3 regions of the Humibacter ginsengiterrae genome follow, and region 1 is predicted to be linked to each of the others. Evidence: predicted binding sites of a transcription regulator. Region 1 holds the regulator's gene; each other region holds the start of a gene.
What was found. The regulator HrcA, encoded in region 1, represses chaperone genes, less so after heat shock. The targets are predictions, from matches to a motif close to TTNGCACTCGNNNNNNNCGAGTGCNAA.
Positions count from the first base shown of each region.

Region 1 (7,437 bases):
GATACGGGTCGATCTTGTCTGTCAGCGTGCCGGGCAGGTAACCGAGCCGCTCCCCCGCCTCGATCGCCGGCCGGGAGAGGATGATGCGCTCGACTTCCTTGCGCTGCAGCGCCTGCACGGCCTTAGCCATCGCCAGATAGGTCTTGCCGGTGCCGGCAGGTCCGATGCCGAACACGATCGTGTTGTGGTCGATCGCGTCGACGTACTCTTTCTGCCCGAGCGTCTTCGGCCGGATGGCCTTGCCGCGAGACGTGAGGATCGCCTGACCGAAGACGTCGGCTGGGCTCGATCCGTTCTCGATGATCCTCGCCGAGCTCGTCACCTCCACCGGTGAGAGGTCTTGTCCTTCGCGCACCATGACCAACAACTCCTCCACGAGCGTGCGGGCGGCCTCGACTTGGGCCGGATCGCCCGTGATCGAGATGTCGTTGCCTCGCACGTGCACGCTGACCAGCGGGTACTGCTTCTCGATCGTCGTCAGCAGGCGATCCTGCGCCCCGAGCAGTCGCACCATGGCGACGCCGTCGACGTGCAGCCGGGCTTCCGCGTTGTCGCGGGCGACGTCGGCCGCGGCCGACGTCTCATCACTTCGAGCCAAGTGTTCCTTCCGCTAGACCCCCACCGAGCACATGTGCGTGCACATGGAAGATCGTCTGGCCGGCCGATTCGCCGTTGTTGAAGATGAGACGGAACTCGCCGCCGGCGCGCTCATCGGCGACTTGCTTCGCCACCTCGACGACGTGCGCCAGCAGCACCGGATCTTCTGCGGCCAGCTCGACAACGTTACGGTAATCGGCCGTCTTGGGCACAACGATGACATGCACGGGCGCCTGCGGAGCGATGTCGTTGAACGCGATCACCGAGTCGTCCTCGTACACCACGTCGGCCGGGATCTGCCGTTCGATGATGCGCGTGAAGATGCTCGGCTCCGTCTGAGTCATACCTTTCATTCTACGAAGAACGACCACGCCGGCGGGCTTGGTTCTGCACGGCCATCGCGTCGCGATCGTCGGTCGATCGCGGCCGGCCGCCGATCACCAGCGTCCGATCGCTGCATTCAGCACCGCGATCGCCGCCGGCCCTGCGCTCGACGTGCGCAGCACGGAGTCGCCGAGGCGAACCGAGGTCGCGCCCGCGGCCGTCAACCGTTGCGACTCCTCCGGGGCGATGCCGCCCTCCGGGCCGATCACCACGACGAGGTCGCGATCATCTCCGGCGGCCAAGCGGATGCCCGTGAGCGGCACCACCGCGCCCGGCTCGAGCACGAGCATCCGGCTGGTGGACGCGCGCTCGGCCAACCGGGCGGTCGTCACCGGTTCGGCCACGTCGGGCAACCATGCGCGCATCGACTGCTTGGTGGCTTCGCGCACGATGGCGCGCCAGCGCTCAACGCCCTTGCGTGCCTTGTCACCCTGCCAGCGCGACACGGACCGGGACGCCTGCCACGGCACCACCTCGTCGACGCCGAGTTCGACCGCGGCCTGCACGGCCAGCTCGTCCCGGTCTCCCTTCGCCAGCGCCTGCACCAGCACGGTTCGGGGCCGTGCGCGGTCGATCTGCGAGACGGCGTCCACGCGCACGACCACCCTCGACGGCTCGGCCGTGAGTACGGCACCTTCGACGACGAGCCCGCGCCCGTTCGTCACCTTCAGTGCGTCGCCCACCCGGGTGCGGCTCACGCTGACGATGTGCCTGGCCTCCGCGCCCTCGAGCATGACCTCGGCACCGGTGGCGGCATCGTCGAGGTCTTCGCGCAAGTAGAGGTTGGCCATGCGCGTCTAGAGGAATCTGTCGCGCAGCTTGGCGAACAGTCCCTGCTGGAACCGCGCGAGCGACGGTTCTTCCGTCTTGTGATGTTTGGCGAACTGCTCGATGAGGTCGCGCTCCTTGCGGTCGAGCTTGGTCGGGGTAACTACCTGCACGCCCACTCGCAGGTCGCCGCGTCCCGTGCCGCGCAGGTGCGTGATGCCCCTGCCCTTCACGACGATGACGTCCGCGCTCTGCACACCCGGCTTGAGTTCGAGGTCGATGTCGCCGTCGAGCGCCTTCACCTTCGTGTGGGTGCCGAGCACGGCATCCGCCATCGACACCGTCAGCGTGCACAGCAGGTCATCGCCGTCGCGGCTGAACACGTCGTGGTGGCGCACCTTGATCTCCAGATAGAGGTCGCCGTTCGAACCGCCCGCCGGACCCGCCTCGCCACTGCCGGGCATCTGGAGCCGGAGTCCGGTGTCGACACCGGCCGGAATGTCGACCGGCACGGTCCGCCTGGCCCGCACCCGCCCCTGTCCCTGGCAGGTCACGCACGGCGTGGCGATGACCGTGCCGTATCCGCGGCAGGTGCCGCACGGCGAGGAGGTCATGACGTTGCCGAGCAGCGAGCGCACCGTGCGCTGGATGCTCCCCGTCCCGTGGCAGATGTCGCATGTGACGGGCGCGGTGCCGGGCTGGCAGCAGGAACCCCCGCAGGTCTCGCACACGACGGCGGTATCGACCTCGAGATCGCGGTGAGCTCCGAAGATCACCTCGTCGAGGTCCACCTCGACCCGCAGCAGGGCATCCTGTCCGCGTTCCCGGCGCGAGCGCGGGCCGCGCTGAGCGCCGCCCGTCGCGCCACCGAAGAACGTCTCGAAGATGTCGCCGAAGCCGCCGAAGCCTCCCCCGTCGAAGCCGGGTTGTGGTCCCAGGTCGTACTGCTGCCTCTGCTGGGGGTCGCTGAGCACGTCGTAGGCGTGCGTGACGAGCTTGAACCGCTCTGCGGCCTCGGGGCTCGGGTTCACGTCGGGGTGCAGTTCACGCGCGAGCCGGCGATATGCCTTCTTGATCTCGTCGGGGCTGGCGTCGCGGGCGACGCCGAGTACTTCGTAGTGGTCGGCCACGGAAGAGGGGTTTCCTTAACTGATCGTGTACTGAACGTTTCTCACCGCCACGGCAGGGTCACTCGCCGAGCAGCCGGGAAAGATAGCGGGCCACCGCACGCACGGCGGCCATGTTGTTGGAGTAGTCCATTCGGGTCGGGCCGAGCACGCCCAGCCTGGCAGCGTCGATGCCCGAACCCGCATAGCCGCTGGCCACGACGGATGCCTCGGAGAACGGCGAGACCGCGTTCTCGCGTCCGATCCGTACCGAGACGCCGTACTGCTCTCTGTCCAGCTCGCGGGCCATCTCGCCGAACAGCTTCAGCAGCTCCACCTGCTCCTCGATAGCCTCCAGCACGGGCGTCACGCTGCCGGTGAAGTCGTTCTCGGTGCGCACGAGGTTCGCGGCTCCCGCCATGATGAGGCGCTCCTGACGGGTCGCCTCGATCTGTTCGACGATCACCTGGCACAACGAGGCGACGGTCTCCCGCGCCTGCGCGGTCCACCGCTCGGCCGGAAGAGTGGAAGGAAGGCGACGGAGCACGACTGCCGCATCCGCCAGTCGCAGCCCCGCGCTCTGGGCGTTCACCTGTGCGCGCACCTCGGCGAGGGCATCCTCTCCCAGATCGCCATCCGGTTCGGCGACGCCCTGCTCCACGACGCCCGAGTCGGCGATCAGCACGCACAGCACGCGGCGCGGGGCGAGCGGCACGAACTCGATGTGGCGCACTCTGGCACGTGACACCGACGGGTACTGCACGAGAGCGACCTGGTGGGTCAGCTGCGCGAGGAGGCGCACCGTGCGCGCCAGAACGTCGTCCACGTCGACGGACTGGCCGAGGAACACCTCGATCGCCTGGCGCTGAGCGCTGGAGAGCGGGCGCAGTTCGGACATCCTGTCGACGAACAGCCGGTATCCCTTGTCGGTGGGCACACGCCCTGAGGAGGTGTGCGGGGCCGCGATGAGCTCCTCCTCCTCGAGGGCCGCCATGTCATTGCGGATGGTCGCAGCGGAGACGTCGAATCCGTGCCGCTCCACGATGCTCTTCGAGCCGACCGGCTCTCGGGATGCCACGTAGTCCTGCACGATGACCCGGAGGACCTCGAGGCTGCGTTCTGTCACCATGGCGCCAGCTCCCTTCCGGTCATCGACTCCGGCCCGCACGCGATTGGCACTCGTTGCGGTCGAGTGCCAATCATATCCCGGGCGCACGACGAGGGCGTCTCCGTCCACGGTGCGGCACAGCATCCACCCGCTGCGTTCCGAACAGGTGAAAGGAGTTTCAGGCTAACGACCCACGATGCCCACCGTGAAACTGCTCCTCTTCGGCCACCGGTGGTAGGGGCCAGTCCGCTCACTACGGCGCGGAATCATTGCAGTCGAGCATGGCGAGCAGTACTTTTAGCGCTATCTCGCAAAGGGCGAGATACGCATCTTGCATGCCGTCGAAAGGCGCACCGTCATGAGCGATCCGAATCTCCCTCAACAGCCGGCCGGTGAAAACGCACCCCCGGCGCCGCCGCCCCCTCAATACGGGCAGCAGACCCCTCAATACGGGCAGCAGCCTCCGCAGTACGGGCAACAGCAATACGGCCAGCAACCGCCCGGGCAGCAGCAGCCGCCGCAGTACGCGCAGCAGCCGCAGTACGCGACTCCGGCCGGGCCCCTGACGCCCGAGCAGGACAAGTCCTACGCCGCGTGGTCGCACTTCGGCGGCGCGATCGCCTTCCTCGCCTTCTTCATCGGGTGGCTCGCCATCCTGGCGATCGTCCCGTCGCTGGTGTTCTATCTGGCATTCGGGAAGCGCGGAGAGCGGGTGCGCAATGAGGCGAAGGAGGCGCTGAACTTCCAGATCACCATGGTGGGAGCCATGATCGTCTGGGCGATCGTCGCCGCCATCATCTACGCGGCCCTGTTCGTTCCCCTCGTGCTCGGCGGCGGCTGGTTCGTGCTGGGGCTGATCCTCGCCCTGGTCGGGTGGGCGCTCGTGGTGATCGACGTGGTCTTCTCGATCATCGGCGGCGTGCGCGTCAACGCGGGAGGCAGCTACCGCTACCCGTTCGCGGTGCGATTCATCAAGTAGCCGACCGTCGCAACACGCGGACGGCATTCATCACCTACGAAGGAGAGCTCATGAGCAACGTCCCACCCCCTCCCCCGCAGAATCCGTATCCGCAGAGCCAGGCGCGCCAGATGCAGCCCGCCGACGAGAAGCTGTGGTCGATGCTCATCCACCTGGGTGGCGCGATCATCTCATTCCTCAGCTACGCGAGCCTCGCCTTCCTGCCCGCGCTGATCGGGTTCCTCGTACTGAAGGACCGGGGGCCCTTCGTGCGCGAGAACACGAAGAACGCCCTCAACTTCCAGCTGACGATGCTGATCGGTGTCATCATCGGCTGGATCACGGCGTTCATCCTGATCGGATTCCTGATCCTTCTCGCGGTCTGGATCGTCAACATCGTGTTCAGCATCATCGCGGCGGTCAAGGCCAACCACGGGGAGAACTACCGGTACCCGATCACCATCCAGTTCATCAAGTAGCAGTCAGCCGTCGCACGACGGCGTCCGCCAGAAGCCGTCCTGTGCGGGTCAGTTCCACCGATCCGTACAGGGCGGCTTTCGCATTCACGAGACCGTCCGCGATGAGGCCGGCGACCGCGGCGCGTCCTGTCGCGCCGAGCGCTTTCGTCGGCAGTCCGTCGCGGATGCGCACCCGCAGCAACACGTCCTCGAATGCCCGCGTCGCGGCATCCAGAGTTTCCCGCCCTGCCGCGGGCGAGTCGCCGGAGAGCACACGTTGCGCGTAGGCGGCAGGATGCTTAACGTTCCACCAGCGCACGCCGCCGACGTGACTGTGTGCACCTGGACCGACTCCCCACCAGTCGTGCCCCAGCCAGTAGCCGAGGTTGTGCCGGGAGCGGTGTGCGGCATCCGTGGCCCAGTTGCTCACCTCGTACCATTGGAATCCGGCGGACTGCAGCCGATCGTCGGCGAGTTCGTACATGTCCGCCTGCAGGTCGTCGTCGGGCCCCGGAAGGTCTCCTCGACGGATCTGCCGCGCCAGCTTCGTGCCATCCTCGACGATGAGCGCGTAGGCGGAGAGGTGATCGGGCTTGCACTCCAGCGCGGCGTCGACCGACGCCGACCAGTCGGCGAGGGATTCCCCCGGGGTGCCGTAGATGAGGTCGAGGCTCACCTGCAGGCCGGCATCCTTCGCCCAGCGCACCACTTGCGGCACGCGTTCCGGATCGTGCGTGCGCTCGAGCGTGCGCAGCACGTGCGCAACGGCCGACTGCATGCCGAACGAGACCCGGGTGAATCCGGCGGCGGAGAGCTCCGCGAGGTACCGAGCGTCCACGCTGTCGGGATTCGCCTCCGTCGTCACCTCGGCCCCTGCGGCGAGGCCGATCGTGTCTCGGACCGCGCTCAGCATCGAGTTCAGATCGCTGGACGGGAGCAGAGTCGGCGTGCCGCCGCCGAAGAACACCGTGGCGGCGGGACGAGCCGCAACGCCGGTACGTTCCAGAACACCGGCCGCGAATCGCACCTCCATGGCCGCCTGCTCCGCGTAGTCCGCCTGGCGTGCACCGCGCAGTTCCGTTGCCGTGTAGGTGTTGAAGTCGCAATATCCGCAGCGCACGCGGCAGAACGGCACGTGCAGATACACGCCGAGGTCGCGCGCGGTCGCGCCATCGGCTGCGCTCGCCGGCAGCAGCCCGTCGGCAGGAGCGGGATCAGCGATCGGGAGTGTGCTCGGCACCCTCGACCCCATCGGAGTCGTCGTCCGTCTCGCCGGCAGCCACATCGGCCGCTGCCGGAAGCTGCGGTTCGTCATGCACCGTGACGTGCGTCACCGTGAGCGCGGTCGGCGCGTTCCGCTGTGCGTCGTCGTCGCCGACCCCGGGGGTCTGCGCGACGCCAGGGCTCCCGGTGACCGGGTGCAAAGCACGCAGGTAGCGCTTGCCCAGCCGGCGCTGCGAGGCGAACGACACCGGGGCGATCATCTTGCGCACGCCACCGGCGGCCCGGGAGAACGACCGCATCGTGAGCCACACCGAGTCGTCTTCGCGCTGCTCGAGCACGAACGACTCCTCGCCGGAGAGCGGATGCCCGTTCATCGTTCCGTAGCCGAAGCCGACGCGGTGCTCCTCCTCGATCACATACACGACGCGCACGGGGGCGTTCACATGGAACGGACCGAACGGAACGCGCAGCACCGCTGTCATGCCGTTGGCTATGTACGGATGCCCGTCCTCGTCGAAGACCGCCTCGGTACCGTGGTGCGGCTCGAGTCGCTCGGGGGTGCCGTCGGCCGCGTAGCGCACGCCGGCGTACTCCTCGCCGCTTCCGGGATCCACGTGGGTCACCTCGACGCCGCTCCCGCGCTGCACGCCCCACGTCATGAGCGCTCGCGCCGACGTGGTGAAACGCTCGTCGCCGCTGCCGAGCCTGATCGAACGCGACGTCGGGCGGTAGCCCTTCGGGGGATGCTGCGTGAGGTCGTGGGCGAGCGTCGCTCCGACCGCAGCGTAGGTCACCGGCTGGTCGGTGAAGGTACTGCGTCGCATGGCCATCAGA
Region 1 is NZ_BAAGWY010000001.1:193,619-201,055, forward strand. It holds gene ACYVII_RS00980 (PhoH family protein) at 1-514, opposite strand, end outside; gene ACYVII_RS00985 (histidine triad nucleotide-binding protein) at 585-941, opposite strand; gene ACYVII_RS00990 (RsmE family RNA methyltransferase) at 1,035-1,772, opposite strand; gene dnaJ (molecular chaperone DnaJ) at 1,779-2,879, opposite strand; gene hrcA (heat-inducible transcriptional repressor HrcA) at 2,938-3,984, opposite strand; gene ACYVII_RS01005 (DUF4870 domain-containing protein) at 4,322-4,942, shown strand; gene ACYVII_RS01010 (DUF4870 domain-containing protein) at 4,993-5,400, shown strand; gene hemW (coproporphyrinogen-III oxidase family protein) at 5,393-6,619, opposite strand; gene ACYVII_RS01020 (DUF1990 family protein) at 6,594-7,427, opposite strand.

Region 2 (7,437 bases), on a different contig from region 1:
TCGCCGCCGCCGCGCACGTGGGCGATCGCGAATACCACGCCGCGGTCGAGCAGCGACAGCCGTGCGATGGAGACAGACGGGTCGATGCTGTGCTCGTACGACCCGTACCCGTACAACTCGAGAGGGGCAGGGGTGCCTGGGGAGACGAGGTCCCGGCGGTAGACGATCGAGATGGGCACCAGTGTGCCGTCTTCGGCGCGCGCCCATTCGCGGCGCTGCTCGTAGGCATCCGGGTCGTAGCCGCCGAGGATCGGCTGCCTCTTCAGAAGCCGCAGCTCGTCCGAAGCGGCGGCGCTGTCCGGGGTCCAGTCGTACACGGTCGACGGCGTGACCAGCGAACCGTAGCCGAGGCGCACCGTGGGCTGCTCCCACTCCGGGTTTCCCGTCGTGCCCACCGTGTACAGCGGCTCATCGAACTCGAGCTCGCGCAGGTCGCCGTAGCCATCCGCGGTCAGCGGCAGTACCGCGACCCTGGTGAGCGCGTCCCTGCGGTACTCGACGACCACGCGAGAGGCGAAGGCGTCGACCGACTCGAGGCGCACGCCCGGTCGGTGCGGAAGAATGACATTCCGCGGCCCGAGCGGGTCGGATGCCGCGACATCCACCAGCTCGAAGTCCTCTGCACCGTCGTTGTGCACGATGAGCAGCCGGTCCTCACCGGCGACGACGGCGTGCTCGACCGAGTACTCGACGCCTTCGCGCCTCGGCCACACCACCGTGGGGGCGGCGGTCGGATCGGCGGCCGGGATCAGCCGCGACTCGCTCGTGATGGATGAGCCGATACCTACTTCGATGTAGCCGCGACTGCGTGTGACGCCGATGCCGACCCAGAATCGCTCGTCCTTCTCGTGGTGCACCACGACGTCGGCGGAAGGCTCCGTTCCCAGGGCGTGACGCCAGATGGTGTCGGGGCGCCACGCATCGTCGACGGTCGCGTAGAACGCGTGCCGGCCGTCGGGGGAGAGCACGGCGCCGGCCGACGTGTTCGGCACCTCGTCGCCGAGCTCACCGCCGTTCACGAGGTCGCGCACGCGAAGCGTGTACCGCTCGTCGCCGACGGTGTCCACGGCGTACAGCAGCATCGTGCCGTCGGTGCTGACGTCGAACGTGCCCAGCCGGAAGAAGTCGTGGCCCTCCGCCTCAGCGTTCGCGTCGAAGAGCACTTGTTCGCCGGCCAGCGCGGGTGTGCCGGCGTCGACGTCGGCCACAGTGGGAGGCGTCCAGTCGTCGTCGGAGGCGATCGGTGCGCGGCACTGCACGCCGTACTGCCTGCCCTCGAACGAGCGGGAGTAGTACCACCAGCGACCCTCGCGCACCGGAACGGAGAGGTCGGTCTCCTGAGTGCGCGACCTGATCTCCTCGAAGATCCGCTTGCGCAACGGTTCCAGGTGCGCTGTCCTTGCCTCGGTGAACGCGTTCTCCGCCTCCAGGTGCGCGATCACCTCTGGGTCGTCCTTGTCCCGCAACCACTCGTAGGGGTCTTCGACCGAGTCTCCGTGGTGTGTGCGGGTGAACGGGACCCGCTTGGCGGCGGGAGCGGCGATATCGAGATCGGGCATGGCATCCACGCTATCCGCAAGACGCGCGATGCCGCCGACGGCGACCACGGGTCGTCGATGGCAGCCTCGGCGTGGTGGAGTGTCGGTAGCGTTGCCTGCATGAGCATTCCGCAGCGCGTGTTGAACGATGGAACGAGCATCCCGGCGATCGGCTTCGGAACGTATCCGTTGCGCGGCGAGACGGGCGAGAAGGCGGTGGTGTCGGCGATCGAGGCCGGCTACCGGCTGCTGGACACGGCCGTGAACTACGAGAACGAGGATGCCGTCGGGCGCGGCATGCGGGCATCAGGGCTCGAGCGCGCCCAGCTCATCGTGCAGACCAAGATCCCCGGCAGGCACCACGGGTACGACGAGACGATGGCCTCGTTCGAGCAGTCCCGGCGCGCTCTGGACGTCGAGAAGATCGATGTATACCTGATCCACTGGCCGAACCCGAGCGTCGACCGCTACGTCGACACGTTCAAGGCGATGATCGAACTGCGCGACCGCGGTCTCGTGCGAACGATCGGTGTCTCTAACTTCACCGAGGAGTTCCTCACCAGGCTGCAGCGCGAGACCGGAGAGCTGCCCGCGGTGAACCAGATCGAGTTGCACCCGTACTTCCCGCAGGAGCGGCTGCGAGCGTTCCACGACGAGCACGGCGTCGTGACCGAGGCGTGGAGTCCGCTCGGCAAGAACTCGCCGGTACTGAAAGAACAGGCGATCGTGGACGCCGCCGCCTCTCACGGTGTCACTCCGGCTCAGGTCGTACTGCGCTGGCACGTTCAGCTCGAATCGGTGCCGCTGCCGAAGTCGGGCAATGCCGAGCGTCAGCACGAGAACTTCGACATCTTCGGCTTCGAGCTGACCAACGACGAGGTCGCGGCGATCACCGCGCTCGGCAGGTCGGACGGCCGGCTGTTCGGAGGCGACCCGAACCACCACGAGGAGCAGTAGCCGCAGCAAGCGGAGACGCACGAAGGCGGGGCCGGGGGATGAGTCCCCGGCCCCGCCTTCGTGCCAGATCTCAGCGCACGCGTGCGGTGCGCACGACGTTCACGCGTCGATCGGCTTCTCGTGCTTCTCCTCGACCGTCACCGTCGGGTGGTCGCCTTCGCCCGTGGCGGCGCCGCTGGTCACGGCGATCTTGCGAGGCTTCGCCTTCTCGCTGACCGGGATCGTCACGCTGAGCACGCCGTTCACGTAGTTCGCGGAGATCCGGTCGGTGTCGAGGCCCTGGCCCAGGCTCAACTGGCGCAGGAACGAGCCGGACTGGCGCTCGCGCGTGATCCACTTCACGCCCTCACCGCTCGACAGCGTGCGCTCGGCGCGGATCGTCAGCAGCTGACCGTCGACGTCGATGTCCACCGAGCCGGGGTCGATGCCGGGCAGGTCGGCGTTCAGCACGTAGGTGTCGCCGTCGCGGTACAGGTCCATCGGCATCAGCCGCGGCCCCTGCCCGCCGCCGAACATGGCGCCGGCCAGTCGGTCGAGTTCGCGGAACGGGTCGTAGTTGGTTGCCATCTCTACTCCTCCATGGGTCGATCCACGATGGTTCAAAGTTGAGCCGCATAGGCTCAACTACGGTCAGATTAGCACTCTGATGTGGAGAGTGCCAACGGTGAGTTCTTCCCGCCGCGTCTGCTCTGGGCGAACGCGGGTGAGGCACCGGCCGGGACCACAATGGAGGGATGCACGCAGCCGAGAGCCCCGAAGAGATCGCACGCCGCTTCGACGAGCGTGCGGGCCACTACGACGAGTCCGAGTTCCACACGGCTCTCGCCGGGGCGGTCGCGCAGTTCGCCGGAACCGACGGTGTGCGCAGCGTGCTCGACATGGCGACCGGCACCGGGCTCGTTCTGCGGGCGTTGCCGGAGGTGGACATCCGCAAGGTCGGTGTCGACCTGTCTCCCGGCATGCTCGAGGTTGCCCGTGAGCACCTGCCCGGTGCGCAACTGATCGAGGGTGACGCCTCGATCGCGCCCGACGTCGGCGGAGAGCAGTTCGATCTGATCACGTGCGTCACCGCGCTGCACCTCCTGCCCAGCCCGGTGGATGCGCTGCGATCGTGGCGCAGTGCGCTGGCGCCGGAAGGGCGTGTCGTGGTGGGGGTGTTCCGAACGGACGACGCGCGCGATGTGCCCGAGGTCGCCGAGGCCGTGAGCCGCGGCGCCGAGCGGCGCCCGCACGGCACGCACGACGAGCTGCACGCACGGGTCGGCACCGAGGAGGCGCTGAGAGTGCTGGCAGCCGAATCGGGTTACGAGCTCGGGAGGGTACGCACCTGGGTGCTGCCTGAGCCGCTCGAGGTGTGCCTGCTCGCAGAGCTCGTCCCGGCACGCCCACTCGGTGTCCGCGACGCATAATGGCGGGATGATCACGACCGAGCTGGCACGCGAGCTGCGAGACCACGGACTGGTGTGGCATCCGGCATCCGGCGACGTCTTCGCCATCGACTCGGGCGAGTTCGACGGCGAGACGTTCACCGTGAGCGACATGACGATCGAGGCCCATGAGTTCGACACCGGCACCATCCTCGGCTTCAACGGCACGACGGAGTGGGCGCTCGACTCGGTCGCGGTCGAGAACGCGGTGTGGCTGCCGCGAGAGGATCAGCTCCGTAGTCTCCTCGGCGGCACGTTCGTGGCGCTGAACCGCACGGATGCCGGTGACTACGTCGTCGAGACTGCTCGCGACGGCGCGCACGCACGTTTCGCTGCGGCGGAGGCAGAGACGGCGTATGCGCACGCGGTGCTTGCCCTCATCGCGCAGGCGACGGCGGACGCCGCCACCTGATCGGGCGGGCGCTCAGGCGTCCGCGAGCGCCGCGGGCGTGATTCCCGCCACAGGCGCGCATCCGGTCATCGCCATCGTGATGTCGAGTTCGGTGAGCACGTTCTGCAGCACCTCTCGCAGCACCGGCGATCGCGGTGATATCCGCGCGCTCCCCTCGTCGAGTTGACCGTGCCACCGCCACATGTGACGATCGACGTGGTCCTTAACGCACGGTGCACCACGGATGAACGTCGCCGTTGCGCCGCCTCCGGCTCGCCGGGGAAGCGGGAGGCCGTGCCCGTGCCCGCTATTCGAGAAAGACGTCGGTGGACCTCACCCTGATCGTCGTGCTGGTGATCGCGCTGGCACTCTTCTTCGATTTCACCAACGGCTTCCACGACACGGCGAACGCCATGGCGACGCCGATCGCGACCGGCGCGATGCGGCCGAAGATCGCGGTCGCGCTCGCCGCCGTGCTCAACCTGGTGGGGGCGTTCCTCTCCACGGCGGTGGCGAAGACCATCTCGAACGGCCTCATCAACGAGGGCCACGGCGGTGTTCTGATCACACCGACGATGATTTTCGCCGGGCTCGTCGGCGCCATCATCTGGAATCTCGTCACCTGGCTCTACGGCCTTCCCTCCAGCTCCAGCCACGCACTCTTCGGCGGACTGATCGGTGCCGCGATCGTCGGCGCCGGTTTCGGGTCGGTCGACTACGTCGTGCTGCTCGACAAGGTCATCCTGCCGGCCGTGCTTTCCCCGATCATCGCGGGCCTCGTGGCTTTCTGCGCCACCCGGTTGGCCTATGCGATCACGCGCCGGTACGACCGTCTGCCCGACGGTCGCGCCGGGTTCCGGTTCGGCCAGATCTTCTCGTCGTCGCTCGTGGCGCTCGCCCACGGCACCAACGACGCACAGAAGACGATGGGCGTCATCACGCTCGTGCTCATCTCGGCGGGCGCGCTCGCGCCGGGTTCGAATCCTCCCGTGCTCGTCATCGCGGCCTGTGCGCTGGCCATCGGCATCGGCACCTACACCGGCGGATGGCGCATCATCCGCACCCTGGGCAAGGGGCTCACGGATGTGAAGCCGGCGCAGGGCTTCGCGGCGGAGACCAGCACCGCGGCGACCATCCTCGCCTCCTCGCACCTCGGGTTCGCGCTCTCGACTACACAGGTGGCATCCGGATCGGTGATCGGATCCGGCCTCGGCAGAAGGGGCTCCAGCGTGCGGTGGGGCACGGCCGGGCGTATCGGTCTCGGCTGGCTCATGACGCTGCCCGCCGCGGCCGTCGTCGGCGCGATCACGGCCCTCATCGGACTGCTCGGGTTCGTCGGAGTGGTGATCGATCTCATCATCGCGGTCGGCGTGATCGTGCTGATCTTCGCGATCTCCAAGCGCAATCGGGTGTCCGCGCGCAACGCGTTCGAGGGCGTCAACGAGGTGGCCGAGTCCGGACGCGTCGTCAAGATCCGCAAGGTCAAGCCGAAGAAGCCGAAACGGAGCGCAGCATGAGCGGCATCGACTGGATCTCGTTCGTGATCGTCGCCGCCGTGGCGCTGGTCGCTGCGTGCGTCGTCATTTCGCTATATGCGCTGGCGCTGAGGATGCTCTCCACGGCGGGCAAGGCGCCACACGTCACCCCGGCGGAGTTCACGGACGCGATCACGATCGTCACCCCGGCCGAGGCTGCAGCGGAGGCGAAGCGCATCAAGAAGGCCGCGTCGCGCAGCCCGCTCACGCCGCTGCAGAAGCGTCTCGCGCTTATCGTGGCCTACACGTGCTTCGTGCTCTGCGCCCTGGTCGTGCTGTTCGGCATCTATCTGATCGTCCCCGCCCTGCATAGCTGAATACGCACCTCAGTCGGTGCGGCGCGCGCGCCCGATCGCGTTCATCAGGTGGTAGATCACGATCGCTGCGACCGTTCCGAGCACGATGCCGCTCAGCTGGATGCCGCCCTTCGGGTTGCCGATCACCCAGGTGAGGTTGCCGACGCCGATCACCAGAGCGACAGCCGCGGCGAACTGGTTCTTCGGCTTAGAGAAGTCCACCCGGTTGTCGATCCAGATCTTGATGCCGACGACGCCGATGAGCCCGTACAGCGCGAGCGTTGCGCCCCCGAGCACGCCGGACGGGATCGTGTTCAGCACCGCTCCGACCTTCGGCGACAGCCCGAGCAGCACGGCGACCGCACCTGCCACCCAGTACGCCGCCGTCGAGTACACCTTGGTGGCGGCCATCACGCCGATGTTCTCGCCGTAGGTCGTGGTTCCGGATCCACCGAAGAGTCCGGCGAGTGTGGTGGCGAGTCCGTCGGCGAACAGGGCCCGCCCGGTGAGCACGTTCACGTCGCGGCCGGTCATCTGGGCGACCGCCCTGATGTGTCCGACGTTCTCCGCGATCAGCACGAGCACGACCGGGAGGAAGACCGGCAGCAGCGCCCAGAGTGAGGCATCCGCGAATGGATTCCCCGGCAGCGCGAACGTCGGCAGGCCGACCCAGGCGGCCTTCGCCACCGGCGAGAAGTCGACGACGCCGAGCAGTACGGCGGCGAGGTAGCCGATCACCACGCCGACGAAGATCGACATGCGGCCGAGCATCCCGCGGAACAGCACAGTGCACAGGATGATCGCGGCCAGCGTGATGATCGCCACCAGCGGCGACGTGCTGAAGTTCGAGACCGCCGTCGGCGCGAGATTGAACCCGATGAGGGCGACGATGGCGCCGGCCACCACGGGGGGCATGAGCGCGTCGATCCAGCCGGTGCCGGTGAGCACCACCACGCCGCCGACGATGGCGAGCAGGATGCCGACCGCCAGGATCCCGAACAGCGCGCCGCCCATGCCGTGGCCCGCGGTGGCCGCGGTGATCGGGGCGATGAAGGCGAACGACGATCCGAGGTAGCTGGGCAGCCTGTTCCGGGTGATGAGCAGGAACCCGATGGTGCCGATGCCCGAGAACAGAAGCGTCGTAGAGGGCGGGAAGTGGGTGAGCAGCGGAACGAGGAACGTCGCTCCGAACATGGCGACGACGTGCTGCGCGCCGATGCCGATCGTGCGCGGCCAGCTGAGCCGTTCATCCGGTGCCACGACCGTGTCGGGGCGGATAGTCTTGCCATCGCC
Region 2 is NZ_BAAGWY010000002.1:424,049-431,485, forward strand. It holds gene ACYVII_RS04475 (S9 family peptidase) at 1-1,559, opposite strand, end outside; gene ACYVII_RS04480 (aldo/keto reductase) at 1,659-2,495, shown strand; gene ACYVII_RS04485 (Hsp20/alpha crystallin family protein) at 2,595-3,062, opposite strand; gene ACYVII_RS04490 (class I SAM-dependent methyltransferase) at 3,230-3,904, shown strand; gene ACYVII_RS04495 (hypothetical protein) at 3,912-4,334, shown strand; gene ACYVII_RS04500 (inorganic phosphate transporter) at 4,640-5,830, shown strand; gene ACYVII_RS04505 (peptidase) at 5,827-6,165, shown strand; gene ACYVII_RS04510 (uracil-xanthine permease family protein) at 6,175-7,437, opposite strand, start outside.
Region 2: the regulator HrcA is predicted to act here: its motif matches at 3,131-3,157, upstream of ACYVII_RS04485 (Hsp20/alpha crystallin family protein).

Region 3 (7,437 bases), on a different contig from region 1:
GGCCACCTTGGCTGCGACCACACCGGGCTCGAGGCCGGCGTTGAGAGCGATCTGCTTGAGCGGCGCCTCGATGGCGACCTTGACGATGTTCGCACCGGTCGCCTCGTCGCCGACGAGCTCGAGCGTCTCGAACGCAGCCTTGCCCGCCTGAATCAGCGCGACGCCACCACCGGCGACGACGCCCTCCTCGACGGCCGCCTTCGCGTTGCGAACGGCGTCCTCGATGCGGTGCTTGCGCTCCTTGAGCTCGACCTCGGTCGCGGCACCGGCCTTGATGACCGCAACACCGCCGGCGAGCTTCGCCAGGCGCTCCTGCAGCTTCTCACGGTCGTAGTCGCTGTCGGTGTTCTCGATCTCGTTGCGGATCTGCTGCACGCGACCGGCGATCTGCTCCGGGTCGCCTGCACCCTCGACGATCGTGGTCTCGTCCTTGGTGATGACCACCTTGCGGGCCTGGCCGAGCAGGTCGAGGGTGACGTTCTCGAGCTTGAGACCGAGCTCCTCGCTGATGACCTGGCCACCCGTGAGGATCGCGATGTCCTGCAGCTGAGCCTTGCGGCGGTCGCCGAAGCCCGGGGCCTTGACGGCGACGGACTTGAAGATGCCGCGGATCTTGTTGACGATCAGCGTGGCCAGAGCCTCGCCGTCGACATCCTCGGCGATGATCAGGAGCTGCTTGCCGGCCTGGATCACCTTGTCGACGATCGGCAGAAGGTCCTTGATGTTCGAGATCTTCTGGTTCGCGATGAGGATGTACGGGTCCTCGAACACCGCCTCCTGGCGGTCGGGGTCGGTCACGAAGTACTGCGACAGGAAGCCCTTGTCGAAGCGCATGCCCTCGGTGAGCTCGAGCTCGGTGCCGAAGGTGTTCGACTCCTCGACCGTGACCACGCCCTCCTTGCCGACCTTGTCGATCGCCTCGGCGATGATCGCCCCGATCTCGGGGTCGGCAGCGGAGATGGATGCCGTCGCGGCGATCTGCTCCTTGGTGTCGACATCCTTCGCGGCGGCGAGCAGCTGCTCGGTCACCGCGGCGACGGCCTTCTCGATGCCGCGCTTGAGGCTGATCGGGTCGGCGCCGGCCGCGACGTTGCGCAGACCCTCACGCACGAGGGCCTGAGCGAGCACGGTCGCCGTCGTGGTGCCGTCACCGGCGACGTCGTCGGTCTTCTTCGCGACCTCCTTGACGAGCTCGGCGCCGATCTTCTCGTACGGCTCCTCGAGCTCGATCTCCTTCGCGATGGACACGCCGTCGTTCGTGATGGTCGGCGCGCCCCACTTCTTCTCGAGCACGACGTTGCGACCGCGCGGGCCGAGGGTCACCTTGACCGCGTCGGCGAGCGTGTTGAGGCCACGCTCGAGGCCGCGACGAGCCTCCTCGTCAAAAGCAATGATCTTTGCCATGTTGTTTCTCGTCCCTCCCGGACGTTACGCGAAAGATTCAGTGGTTAGCACTCAACAGAAGTGAGTGCTAAAAGGATTCTGGCACTCGACCCTCGTGAGTGCAAGACGAGGGAATGCGACGGCCGAAAAGAGAAGGAGGGGCGCCGCATCCGCGGCACCCCTCCTTCACGCTTCGGTGATCGTCAGGCGGGACGGACCGATTCCGCCTGCGGACCCTTGGATCCGGTTCCGACCTCGAAAGTCACCTGCTGACCCTCTTCAAGGACCTTGTAGCCGTTCATGTCGATTGCGGAGTAGTGAACGAAAACGTCCTGTCCCCCACCGTCGACGGTGATGAAGCCGTAGCCCTTCTCAGCGTTGAACCATTTGACGGTTCCGTTCGCCATCTGTTACTCCCATTGCCTTCATGCAAACGCCGCATGGTCGCGAGCGTTGAACCCCGATAGTAGCGGCAGCCCTAGCCCAGGACGAGGGGCGTGTCCAGATTGAGACAATCGGTTACGCGACCGCTGCCGGCCACGTGGATCCTGGCCGTTGGACGGGATCGATCACTGATGCGTCGGCGCGTAGTCCGCGCCGAGCACCACAGTGATGTCGGCTCCGGTCGCCGCGAAATCCTGCGTCTCCTGGATCGGGGCTCCGGCAAGCTCCTGAGACACTGCGAGGGCGGCGCTCACGTTCTTCGGATCGCCGTAGTACACCGTGGTCTTCTTGACGTCCGTCGAGCTCGCGTTCGCCGGCGTGATGTTCTGCCAGCCTGCCGCCTTCAACGTGGTCGTGGCATCCGCCGCCAGTCCGGCCTTCGCCGTTCCGTTCAGCACTATGAGGGTCAGGGCGGGGTTGACCGCCGGGGTGATCGTCGGCGTCGGAGTGGGCGTCGCGGTCCGCGTGGCCGAAGGCGACCCTGCGGCGAACGGCAACTTCACGTTCAGCGTTCCGTTGATGGCGAAGATGCCTAGCGCGCCGAGGCCCACGATCACGATCACCGCTCCCGCGCACCATGCGACCCAGATCCAGCCGTAACCCCGTGGCCGGGGAGCCCTGTGCGCGCCGATGCGTTCTAGGTCGTCGGGGACCTGGTCGAAGCGATCGGTCGGGAACTTGGCGGCCATGGTCTAGGTGAGGATCCTCGGGGTCGGGCGGGTGAAGCTCTTCAGGACTGTACGGGATCGCACTGTGCGATTCGTCACGGCATGCTCAGCGAGGCCGAAGGCGGTTCACCCGTGCTGCAAGGCGCGCATCGCGCACACGTTGCAGGCGCCGCACCAGCATCGGATCGTGCACGAGCGCTGCCGGCGACTCGATCACCCGGCCGAGCACTTGATAGTACCGGGCTGCGGAAAGACCGAACTGATCGCGGATGGCCTGCTCCTTGGCACCCGCGTGCTTCCACCAACGCCGTTCGAACTCGAGCACCGCGAGATCGCGCTCGCTCAGTGACGACCCCTCCGGTGGCACGGACTCGTCGTCGGTTTCGCCGGACGCAGGATCGGGCGCGTGCTCCGCTTCACCCACACCCATCACCTCCTGCCGGCCAGCGCCATTGTATGGTCGCCCCTTCGCCGCAGAGGCGAGGCATGCGCAGCGAACTGAAAGTGCCCGGAACAGTCCGTCAGGCGCGCTCGTTACCCTTGGTGTGCGCAAAGCGGCCCGGGTCCTCGGCGCCGGTGCACGCGAGAAAGGAACGAGCAATGACTTACACGGTCTCGAAGTCGAACGACGAGTGGCGCAAGGAGCTCTCCGACGAGCAGTACGCGGTGCTGCGCGAGGCGGCCACCGAACGGCCTTGGACCGGCGAGTTGCTCGACGAGAGCCGGGCCGGCATCTACACCTGTGCGGCCTGCGGCGCCGAGCTCTTCAAGAGCGGAACGAAGTTCGACTCCGGATGCGGCTGGCCGAGCTTCTACGAGTCGGTGCGCCCGGAGGCGGTCGAACTGCTGGAGGACACCTCTCTCGGAATGGTGCGCACCGAGGTGCGCTGCGCCAACTGCGGCTCGCACCTGGGGCACGTCTTCCCCGACGGCTTCGGCACTCCTACGGGCGACCGCTACTGCATGAACTCGCTCTCGCTCGCCTTCGCTCCGCAGGGTGAGCAGAGCGACCAGAACGCCGACGCATAGCCGGTGAGCGCTCGAGAGGCGATCGCGGCAAGGCGGTCGCAGTCGAAGGTGACGGATGCCGCCCCCTCGCACGACGAGCTCCTCACGCTGACCGCCGTGGCCGGTCGCGTCGCCGACCACAGCTCGCTGAAGCCGTGGCGCCTCATCGAACTGCGCGGCGACGCGCGTCGGCGGCTCGGTGCGGCGATCGCCGAGGCGGAGAACAAGGAGGAGCCTTCGACGAAGCCGCTCCGAGCGCCGCTGCTCATCGCCGTGGTGTCGTCGCGGCGGGAGAGCGAGAAGGTGCCCGGCTGGGAACAGGATGCCGTGGCATCCGGTGTCGCCCACATGCTCAGCCTGCTGCTCGACGAGGCGGGCTGGGGCGTGATGTGGCGCACCGGTCACTACACGAGGTCGAAAGCCGTGAGCAGGATGCACGGCCTCGGCAAGCACGAACGCCTGCTCGGCTGGCTGTACGTCGGCGGCAAGCCGGAACGAAAGCAGGGCAAGGGCGACGGGGCACCGAAGCTGATCGATCCCGAAGGATTCGTCAGCGTTCTGGAGTGACCGGCGTCCTGAACGAATCAGGAGCTTGAAGAGAGCCGACTGCGAGGCTCGAACTCGCGACCCCTTCTTTACAAGAGAAGTGCTCTACCAACTGAGCTAAGTCGGCCCGCGCCCGCAGTGCGATCACTGCAGCACGGCACCGCAACATCCTAATGGGTCGTCGTGCAGGTGGCGGTGCTCAGCCGGCCGAGGTGGCGGTCGGAGTCGGGCTCGCGGTCGGCGACGGAGTGGAGTATGTGTCGGCCTGCGCCTTAACGATGAAGGCCCGGAACTCGTCGGGGTCCTTCAGCGACCCCTGATACTGCTTGCCGTTGACGAGGATCAGCGGCGTCGCCTTGAGCTGCTTCACCGATGAGTTCGGGATCGGCCCGGTGAGCGTGCGATCGAGCGCATTCTGCGCCCACGAGTCGTACCTGCCGTCGTCGATGCACTTCGACACCGAGTCGTACGTCTTCACGCCGGCGCGCTTCACGAGGTCCTTGATCTGCTGATCCGTGAGCCCCGTGGTGTTCTCTTTCGGCTGGTTCTCGAAAAGCTCCTTGTTGAACGCCCAGAACGAGTTCGGGTCGTAGTTGGCGACGCATGCAGCCGCGTTGTCAGCACGCAAGGAGTACTTTGTTCCGGCGGACCGGCTCGCCAGCAGCGGTATCGGGTGGATCTCGACGGTGGCGGCGCCGCTGTCGACGAGCTTGCCGATCTGGTCGATGTTGGTGCGCTCGAAGTCGCCGCAAAACGGGCAGAGGTAGTCGATGTAGGTGACGATGCTCACCGTGCCCGCTGAGGGGTCCTGCTTGTTCACCACAGGCTTCGCGTCGGGCGCCGTCGATGGTGTGCGTTCGGCCTTCAGGCCCTTGCCGATGAGGATGCCGTCGCTGGCCATGTTCGCCGGCCCGTGCGCGGGCGCGTGGATCGACGAGACGATCACGACGGCCACGATCGCCGCTGCAGCGACGACCACGGCGATGATGCTGGTCCTGACGACGGCCCGGCGGCGGCGCTCTTGCTTGCGGTGGGCTTCACGCAGCTGACGCGCTTTGTCGCGCGTCGCCGCGCGGCGTTCTCCATTGGACGGGCGGCGTTCAAGATCGCCGTTGGACATTCGATCTCACTTCGGGTGCTTGACAGCTGTGCGGGGTACGAGGGGCATGCATCGAGGCGGCATGCGAACGGCACCAACCCTAGAGCGGCACTCTGGGAAATGCCCAGACGGGCGCTGGAGAAAATTCGCGCAGCTGCGGGGTGAACGCTGCACTGCTGCGGGGTGCGGATGCACTCGATTCGCCGGGCGCCAGAGTCGTGACGTAACATCAGTTCTGGTCATCGACGACCGATGGCCATACAACATCCATCACAACGGATCGTCCGGCACGTACCTGCCGGTGAAGGAGACATAACCATGGCAACAGTCACTTTCGACGAGGCGACGCGAACCTATCCGGGTTCCACGCGTCCTGCCGTCGACAAGCTGAACCTCGACATCGCCGACGGCGAGTTCCTCGTGCTCGTCGGCCCCTCCGGCTGCGGTAAGTCCACGTCGCTGCGCATGCTCGCCGGACTCGAAGAGGTCAACGAGGGCAACATCTTCATCGGCGACCGGAACGTCACGGATGTTCCGCCGAAGGACCGCGACATCGCCATGGTCTTCCAGAACTACGCTCTGTACCCGCACATGACCGTTGCAGAGAACATGGGCTTCGCGCTCAAGATCGCCGGCGTGAAGAAGGAAGAGCGTGCACAGCGCGTGCTGGAGGCCGCGAAGCTGCTCGACCTCGAGCCCTACCTCAACCGCAAGCCGAAGGCCCTCTCCGGTGGTCAGCGTCAGCGCGTCGCGATGGGCCGCGCCATCGTCCGCAGCCCGCAGGTGTTCCTCATGGACGAGCCGCTGTCGAACCTCGACGCCAAGCTGCGCGTTCAGACCCGCACCCAGATCGCCTCGCTGACCCGGCGTCTCGGCGTCACCACCGTCTACGTCACGCACGACCAGACCGAGGCCCTCACCATGGGTGACCGCATCGCCGTGCTGAAGGACGGCGTGCTCCAGCAGGTCGGAACGCCGCGTGAGCTGTATGCAGAGCCCAACAACGTGTTCGTCGCGGGCTTCATCGGCAGCCCCGCCATGAACCTGTTCGGCGCCGAAGTGACCGAGGGCGGCATCAAGTTCGGCACCGCCGTTGTTCCCGTGGACCGCGAGGTTCTCGCCAAGGCCGGCAAGCAGATCACGATCGGTGTCCGTCCCGAAGACGTGGTGGTCTCCGCCAGCGCGAGCAACGGCCTCACGGTCGCCGTCGACCTCGTCGAGGAGCTCGGCGCCGACGGCTACCTGTACGGCCACACCGAGATCGACGAAAAGCGGGTCGACATCGTCGGCCGCGTCGACGGCCGCGTGCACCCGAACGCCGGAGAGACGGTCTACATCACGCCGAAGCCGGGCCACGTGCACCTCTTCGACGCGGAGAGCGGCGAGCGCCTCGGCGGCGCCGTGGTCGATTAGGCCCCACACATTCCGATCGAATCGCCCCGGCCCCGAGCCTCGCTCGGGCCGGGGTGATTCCTTTTGAACGTAGGCTTTTCAGTTATGGCTGGCTCCGTCAACATCACCGCGGCAACCGTCGATCCGGCTCTGCTCGACCTGCCGTGGAACCTGCCGCTGGACAAGTGGTCCAACGAGCACATCGCCCTGCTGCCCAAGGGCATCTCCCGCCACCTGGTGCGCTTCGCGAACCTCTCCGGCTACGTCATCGCCATCAAGGAGACGACGGGCGAGATGGCCAGGCGCGAGTACGACATGCTGCGCACTCTTCAGCGACTCGACGTGCCCTGCGTGGAACCGGTAGCGGTCATCGAAGGTCGAACGGATGACTCGGGCAAGCCTCTGAAGCCCGTGCTTGTCACGAGGCACCTGAAGTTCTCGCTGCCTTACCGGGCCCTCTACTCGCAAACCCTCCGCCCCGACACCGCGACCCGGCTCGTCGACGCACTCGCCGTGCTCCTCGTGCGCCTGCACATGATCGGATTCTTCTGGGGCGACGTCTCACTGTCGAACACGCTGTTCCGTCGCGATGCCGGCGCGTTCGCCGCCTACCTGGTGGACGCCGAGACCGGTCAGCTCTACGAGGGCGGGCTCTCCAACGGACAGCGGGAGAACGACCTCGAGATCGCCCGGGTGAACATCGCGGGCGAGCTGATGGACATCCAGGCGGGCGGCCGGCTGGCCGAAGAGGTCGACCCGGTGGAGGTGTCCGGCGGCATCGTGGCCGCCTACCGGTCTCTGTGGAAGGAGCTCACGGGCAGCGAGTCGTTCTCGGCATCCGACCGCTGGCGCATCGCGGAGCGGGTGCGCCGACTGAACGAGCTCGGATTCGACATC
Region 3 is NZ_BAAGWY010000003.1:140,097-147,533, reverse strand. It holds gene groL (chaperonin GroEL) at 1-1,404, opposite strand, end outside; gene ACYVII_RS05575 (cold-shock protein) at 1,587-1,790, opposite strand; gene ACYVII_RS05570 (LytR C-terminal domain-containing protein) at 1,953-2,516, opposite strand; gene ACYVII_RS05565 (DUF3263 domain-containing protein) at 2,602-2,925, opposite strand; gene msrB (peptide-methionine (R)-S-oxide reductase) at 3,096-3,524, shown strand; gene ACYVII_RS05555 (nitroreductase family protein) at 3,528-4,070, shown strand; tRNA gene ACYVII_RS05550 (tRNA-Thr) at 4,104-4,176, opposite strand; gene ACYVII_RS05545 (DsbA family protein) at 4,249-5,169, opposite strand; gene ACYVII_RS05540 (ABC transporter ATP-binding protein) at 5,467-6,561, shown strand; gene ACYVII_RS05535 (DUF4032 domain-containing protein) at 6,646-7,437, shown strand, end outside.
Region 3: the regulator HrcA is predicted to act here: its motif matches at 1,449-1,475, upstream of groL (chaperonin GroEL).